DNA from 2 places in the Pseudomonas sp. GW821-FHT01E05 genome. Region 1 is predicted to be linked to the other one. Evidence: predicted binding sites of a transcription regulator. Region 1 holds the regulator's gene; the other holds the start of a gene.

Region 1 (3,576 bases):
ACATGATCGTCGGGCTGGTCCAGGCCGATCAGGGTCGCGTACTGATCGACGACCTGGACGTCAGCCACCAGCCGATGCACGGCCGCGCACGGGCCGGCATCGGCTATCTGCCGCAAGAAGCATCGATCTTCCGCAAGCTGTCGGTTGCCGATAACATCATGGCCATTCTTGAGACCCGCAAGGAACTCGACAAGGCCGGACGTCGCCAGGAGCTGGAAAGCCTGCTGCAGGAATTCCACATCAACCATATCCGCGACAACCTCGGCATGAGCCTCTCCGGTGGCGAACGTCGTCGCGTGGAAATCGCCCGAGCCCTGGCCACCGCACCGAAGTTCATCCTGCTCGATGAACCGTTTGCCGGTGTGGATCCGATCTCGGTGGGAGACATCAAGCAGATCATTCATCACCTGAAGGCCAAGGGCATCGGCGTGCTGATCACAGATCACAACGTCCGTGAAACCCTGGATATCTGCGAGACCGCCTACATCGTTAACGACGGTCAACTGATCGCCGAAGGCGACTCCGCCACCATCCTGGCCAACGAGCTGGTCAAGGAAGTGTATCTGGGCCATGAGTTCCGCCTGTAAGCGCTGAGGTGTTGGGCAAGTCGTCAGAGCGCCGCTATCAATAAAACCCTATAAATTTTATTGTTACCGCGCTTTAGGCAAACACGCGCCCTCAGGTGTTCAGCCAATAGTCAGAGCGCCAGTAGCAATGAGATCCTGTAAATTTTTATTGTTACCGCGCTCTAGGCAAACACTTCAGTTTCAGGCATATAATTTGCTTATGTTTGGCGCTTCGGCGCCCTGTAGTGGATGGCGCATGTGCGCCGGCAAATAAGGTGTTAAGCCCCTGCCATGAAACCATCGCTAGTCTTGAGAATGGGCCAGCAGCTGACGATGACACCGCAGCTGCAACAGGCCATCCGCCTGCTCCAATTGTCGACCCTGGACCTGCAACAGGAAATTCAGGAGGCACTGGAGTCCAATCCGATGCTCGAACGCCAGGAAGAAGGCGACGACTTCGATAACGCCGACCCTCTGGCCGACAACGTCGAGCAGAAAGCCAATACCGATGTTCAGGAACCCTCTTACCAGGAAACCGCCCCGACGGTGGATAACCTCGAGGAAGGCGACTGGAACGAGCGCATCCCCAACGAATTACCTGTCGACACCGCTTGGGAAGATGTTTACCAGACCAGTGCCAGCAGCCTGCCGAGTAACGATGACGACGAGTGGGACTTCACCACCCGCACATCGGCCGGTGAGAGCCTGCAGAGTCATTTGCTCTGGCAACTGAACCTGGCACCGATGTCCGATACTGATCGCCTGATCGCCGTTACCCTGATCGATTGCATCAACAATCAGGGCTACCTGGACGAAACTCTTGAGGAAATCCTCGAAGCCTTCGACCCGGAACTGGACATCGAACTGGACGAGATTGAGGCCGTCCTGCACCGCATCCAGCAATTCGAACCCGCCGGTATCGGTGCGCGCAACCTCAGCGAATGCCTGTTGCTGCAGCTGCGTCAAATGCCAGCCAAAACACCTTGGCTGACCGAGGCTAAACGCCTGGTCACCGACTTCATCGACCTGCTTGGCAGCCGTGACTACAGCCAGCTGATGCGCCGTATGAAGCTCAAAGAGGACGAACTGCGGCAGATCATCGAGCTGGTGCAAAGCCTCAACCCGCGCCCGGGTTCTCAAATCGAATCCAGCGAAGCCGAGTACGTCGTCCCCGACGTCATCGTACGCAAGGACAACGAACGCTGGCTGGTGGAGTTGAATCAGGAATCCGTGCCGCGCCTGCGGGTCAACCCGCAGTACGCCGGTTTCGTGCGCCGGGCCGACACCAGCGCCGACAACACCTTCATGCGCAACCAGTTGCAGGAAGCGCGCTGGTTCATCAAAAGCCTGCAAAGCCGCAACGAAACCCTGATGAAAGTCGCCACCCAGATCGTCGAGCATCAACGGGGCTTTCTCGAGTACGGCGATGAGGCGATGAAACCGCTGGTGCTGCATGACATCGCCGAAGCGGTCGGCATGCACGAATCGACAATTTCCCGGGTCACCACCCAGAAATTCATGCATACCCCGCGCGGCATCTACGAACTGAAATATTTTTTCTCCAGCCACGTAAGCACCTCTGAAGGCGGTGAATGCTCGTCTACAGCGATCCGCGCGATCATCAAAAAACTGGTTGCAGCGGAAAATCAGAAAAAGCCGTTGAGTGACAGCAAGATCGCTGGTTTACTGGAGGCACAAGGCATTCAGGTAGCCCGTCGCACCGTCGCCAAATACCGCGAATCCCTTGGGATCGCGCCTTCGAGCGAACGTAAGCGTTTGATGTAACGGGCCACGCCACAGCGTTCCAGTGGCAGGCATTTCTGCCTGCCGCTTTATGCACTGGCAACGAAGGAGAAGCTGTATGCAAGTCAACATCAGTGGACACCAACTGGAAGTGACCGAACCCCTGCGCATCTACATCGGCGAAAAACTCGAACGATTGGAAAGGCATTTCGACAAGATCACCAATGTGCAAGTCACGATGACCGTCGAAAAGCTGAAGCAGAAAATCGAAGCTACCTTGCATATCCCCGGCAATGAAGTGGTCGCCAACGCCGAGCATGACGACATGTACGCGGCAATCGACGCACTCACCGACAAGCTGGATCGCCAACTCAAAAAGCACAAGGAAAAGACCCAGAGCCTCCTCCAGGGCGCAACAGGTCGTTAACACTCCCAACCCATGATTCGACTTGAAAACATCCTGACCCCCGGCCGTTCTTTGGTGAACGTGCCGGGCGGCAGTAAAAAGCGCGCCCTCGAGCAAATTGCCAACCTGATCAGCCGCGAAGTGCCGGATCTGGGGATGCAAGATGTCTTCGAGAGTCTGATAGCCCGTGAAAAACTTGGTTCAACCGGTTTTGGCAACGGCATCGCCATTCCCCACTGCCGCCTCAAAGGCTGCGAATCGCCCATCAGTGCCTTGATGCACCTGGACGCCCCCATAGATTTCGACGCCATCGATGGTGCTCCGGTCGACCTGCTGTTTGTCCTGCTGGTCCCGCAAGCCGCTACCGATGCGCATCTGGAACTGCTTCGGCAAATTGCCAGCATGCTTGATCGCAAGGAAGTGCGCGAAAAACTTCGCAGCGCCGCAACTAATGAAGCCCTGTACCAGGTTGTCCTGGACGAGCAGAACGGTCATTAATCATGCGTTTGATCATTGTCAGCGGCCGATCCGGCTCCGGTAAAAGCACGGCCCTCGATGTATTGGAGGACAACGGTTACTACTGCATCGACAACCTGCCGGCCGGCCTGCTTCCGGAATTGGCCGAACGTGCGTTGATTCACACTGAACTGGCGCAACCGCTGGTTGCGGTTTCCATCGACGCCCGTAACTTGCCCAGCCATCTGTCGCGCTTTCCGGAGCTTTTGGAAGAAGTGCGCAGCCGGCACATCCAATGCGACGTGCTGTATCTGGACGCCGACGAGGAAACCCTGCTCAAGCGATTCTCGGAAACCCGTCGACGCCACCCCCTGAGCACCGCCAATCGGTCGCTCGCCGAAGCCA
Region 2 (3,576 bases), on a different contig from region 1:
ACGGCCAGCAGCTGTATGGGATCAACGTGTTCAAGGTTCGGGAGGTGCTGCAATGCCCCAAACTGACCCTGCTGCCTAAATCCAGTCCTGTCGTGTGCGGTGTCGCAAATATTCGGGGGGCGACCATTCCGATTCTTGATCTGGCAATGGCGACCGGTTCTGGCGGTTTGCAGGATCAAAGCAATCCCTTCGTAATCATCACGGAGTACAACACCAAGACCCAGGGTTTTTTGGTCAGGTCGGTCGAGCGCATCGTCAACATGAACTGGGAGGAGATCCATCCGCCACCCAAGGGCACCGGGCGCGATCATTATTTGACGGCAGTGACCCGGGTCGACAATCAGTTAGTCGAAATCATCGATGTCGAGAAGGTCCTGGCTGAAGTGGCGCCGGCGTCGGAATCCATTTCGGCGGGTGTGGTGGACGTTGAAACGCAGCGCAAGGCGGTTTCCCTGCGGGTGCTGACGGTCGACGATTCGTCGGTAGCGCGCAAGCAGGTCACGCGTTGTCTGCAGACCGTCGGGGTCGATGTAGTGGCATTGAACGACGGCCGACAGGCGCTGGATTACCTGCGCAAGCTGGTCGAGGAGGGCAAGAAGCCGGAAGAAGAGTTCTTGATGATGATTTCCGACATCGAGATGCCCGAAATGGACGGCTACACGCTCACGGCCGAGATCCGCAGCGATCCACGCATGCAAAAGCTACATATCATCCTGCATACTTCGTTGTCAGGTGTATTCAATCAGGCGATGGTGAAGAAGGTCGGTGCCGATGACTTCCTTGCCAAATTCCGTCCTGATGACCTGGCGTCCCGGGTAATCGACCGGATCAAAGCAGCAGATAACAGCTAGGGCGTTTGCCCTTGGCGGTCAACACGATTTAAGAGGCGGCATCATTGTCTACGGGTAATTTGGATTTCGAACAGTTCCGGGTCTTCCTGGAAAAAGCCTGTGGCATTTTGCTCGGTGAAAACAAGCAGTATCTGGTGTCGAGCCGTCTCAATAAACTCATGGAGCAGCAGGGCATCAAATCGTTGGGTGAGCTGGTTCAGCGCATTCAGACCCAGCCGCGCAGCGGGTTGCGCGAGATGGTGGTGGATGCCATGACTACCAACGAAACCCTGTGGTTTCGTGACACCTATCCGTTTGAAGTATTGAAGAACAAAGTATTGCCCGAGTCGATCAAGGCCAGTCCTGGCCAGCGCCTGCGCATTTGGTCGGCGGCGTGCTCGTCGGGGCAGGAACCGTACTCATTGTCCATGTCGATCGATGAGTTCGAGCGGACCAACATGGGTCAGCTGAAAATGGGTGTGCAGATCGTTGCCACCGATTTGTCCGGCACCATGCTGAACAACTGCAAGACCGGCGAATACGACAGTCTGGCCATTGGCCGCGGTCTCTCCGCGGAGCGGCTGCAACGGTACTTCGATCCGAAAGGGCCGGGGCGTTGGGCGATCAAGGCACCGATCAGGAGTCGGGTGGAGTTTCGTTCGTTCAACCTGCTCGATAGCTATGCAAGTCTTGGCAAGTTCGACATCGTGTTCTGCCGCAACGTGCTGATCTACTTCTCCGCTGAAGTGAAGAAGGACATCCTGCTGCGGATTCACAGTACGTTGAAGCCAGGTGGCTATCTGTTCCTCGGCGCATCCGAAGCGCTGAATGGCTTGCCGGATCACTACCAGATGGTCCAGTGCAGTCCTGGAATCATCTACCAGGCGAAGTGATTTGCCAGCGTCATAAAAAACGGGAGTCCTCAGGGACTCCCGTTTTTTGTCCTCCGAAATGATCGTTCCCACGCTCCTGCGTGGGAATGCATCCCGTGACGCTCTGCGTCACATCTCGAAGCGGACGCAGAGCGTCCATGGCGGCATTCCCACGCAGAGCGTGGGAACGATCACGGATCTCATGCATCCCGACATCTCGAGCGGCAGAAAAGCGGCAGGCGGCGGAAATCAGTTGCCGCTTTTCTGGCATTGCCACCTTGCCGATGCCCGCAAAGCCCCGGTTTACGGCCTTTCGTGAATTGGCACGACGCTTGCTATGTTCATCGCACGAAAAATCTGGTCACCCGAAGGTTTCCCGGCATGAGCATCAGCTTCGATAAAGCGCTCGGTATCCATGAACAAGCCCTGGGCTTCCGCGCTCAGCGTGCTGAAGTTCTGGCCAACAACATCGCCAACGCTGACACCCCTAATTACAAGGCTCGGGATCTGGATTTCTCTGCCGTGCTTGCTGCGCAGAATGAAAAGACCAAGAGCGGCACTTTCGCGTTGAACATGACCAATAGCCGTCATATCGAAGCCGAAGGTCTGGGAAATGGCGACGAGACGTTGCTGTATCGCACGCCAATGCAACCCTCGATTGACCAAAACACCGTGGACGCCCAGCTGGAACAGTCGAACTACGCGGAAAATGCGGTCAACTTCCAGGCCAGCTTCACGCTGCTCAACAGCAAATTCAAAGGGCTGGTGTCAGCCCTGCGCGGAGAGTAATCCATGTCTCTTGCCAGTGTTTTCAATATTGCCGGTAGCGGCATGAGTGCTCAAACCACTCGTTTGAACACCGTCGCCAGTAACATCGCCAACGCCGAGACCGTGTCTTCGAGCATCGACCAGACCTACCGGGCCCGTCACCCAGTGTTCGCCACCATGTTTCAGGGTGGTCAGAGCGGCGGCAGCAGTTCGCTGTTCCAGAGCCAGGATGCCGCCGGCCAGGGCGTACAGGTGCTGGGTGTGGTTGAAGACCAGAGCAACCTGGAGGCGCGCTACGAACCGAACCATCCGTCAGCCGATGCCAAGGGCTATGTCTACTACCCCAATGTCAATGTGGTTGAGGAAATGGCCGACATGATTTCCGCCAGTCGCTCGTTCCAGACTAATGCGGAAATGATGAACACCGCCAAAACCATGATGCAGAAAGTCCTGACCCTCGGTCAGTGATAAGGGGCGACTCAGATGACGAGTGTTACCGATACCACGAGCGGCCTGGATCTCAGCCAGATCCTTGCTAACTCTTCGGTCAAGACCAGTACCACCAGCACCTCGGGTCTTGCGGCGGCAACCAGTGGCACTACGGGCAAGAATGCCTTGGGCAAGGATGCTTTCTTGCAGCTGCTGGTCACCCAGTTGAAGAACCAGAACCCGCTGTCGCCGCAGGACAACAGTGCGTTTGTCGCTCAGCTGGCTCAGTTCAGCAGCCTGGAAGGCATCACCACGCTGAACACTTCGGTCAACTCCATCGCGAGTACCTTCCAGTCGTCGCAGGCGTTGCAGGCTTCTTCCCTGGTGGGTCGCTCGGTGGTTGCTCAAACCGGTACAGCCGTGGTCGATACAACCAAGAGCCTGACGGGCAGTGCAGTGATCCCCTCGTCGGTTGCCGACGCTACCGTGAGCATCACGGATAAAAACGGCAATGCGGTGAAAACCATCGACCTGGGTAGCCAGAGCGCCGGTAACGCCAGTTTTGTCTGGGATGGCACCAACGATGCCGGTGTCAAGGTCGATCCGGGCACTTATACCTTCAAGGCGAATGCCACGATCGATAGCAAGTCGACGGATTTGGTCACTTATCTACCGGC

The links. Region 1 encodes sigma-54, which starts transcription at its own class of promoters, with help from an activator protein. Its sites were predicted from a motif close to ANTGGCATNNANNTTGCTNT; they were not measured.
Region 2: the regulator sigma-54 is predicted to act here: its motif matches at 2,022-2,041, upstream of flgB (flagellar basal body rod protein FlgB).

The regions. Positions count from the first base shown of each region.
Region 1 covers NZ_JBWKWW010000004.1:344,178-347,753, forward strand. Annotated here, with positions in the region: gene lptB (LPS export ABC transporter ATP-binding protein) at 1-587, shown strand, start outside; gene AC07W5_RS10895 (RNA polymerase factor sigma-54) at 858-2,351, shown strand; gene hpf (ribosome hibernation-promoting factor, HPF/YfiA family) at 2,428-2,736, shown strand; gene ptsN (PTS IIA-like nitrogen regulatory protein PtsN) at 2,749-3,213, shown strand; gene rapZ (RNase adapter RapZ) at 3,216-3,576, shown strand, end outside.
Region 2 covers NZ_JBWKWW010000009.1:223,844-227,419, reverse strand. Annotated here, with positions in the region: gene AC07W5_RS21070 (chemotaxis protein CheV) at 1-851, shown strand, start outside; gene cheR (protein-glutamate O-methyltransferase CheR) at 896-1,723, shown strand; gene flgB (flagellar basal body rod protein FlgB) at 2,084-2,491, shown strand; gene flgC (flagellar basal body rod protein FlgC) at 2,495-2,938, shown strand; gene flgD (flagellar hook assembly protein FlgD) at 2,954-3,576, shown strand, end outside.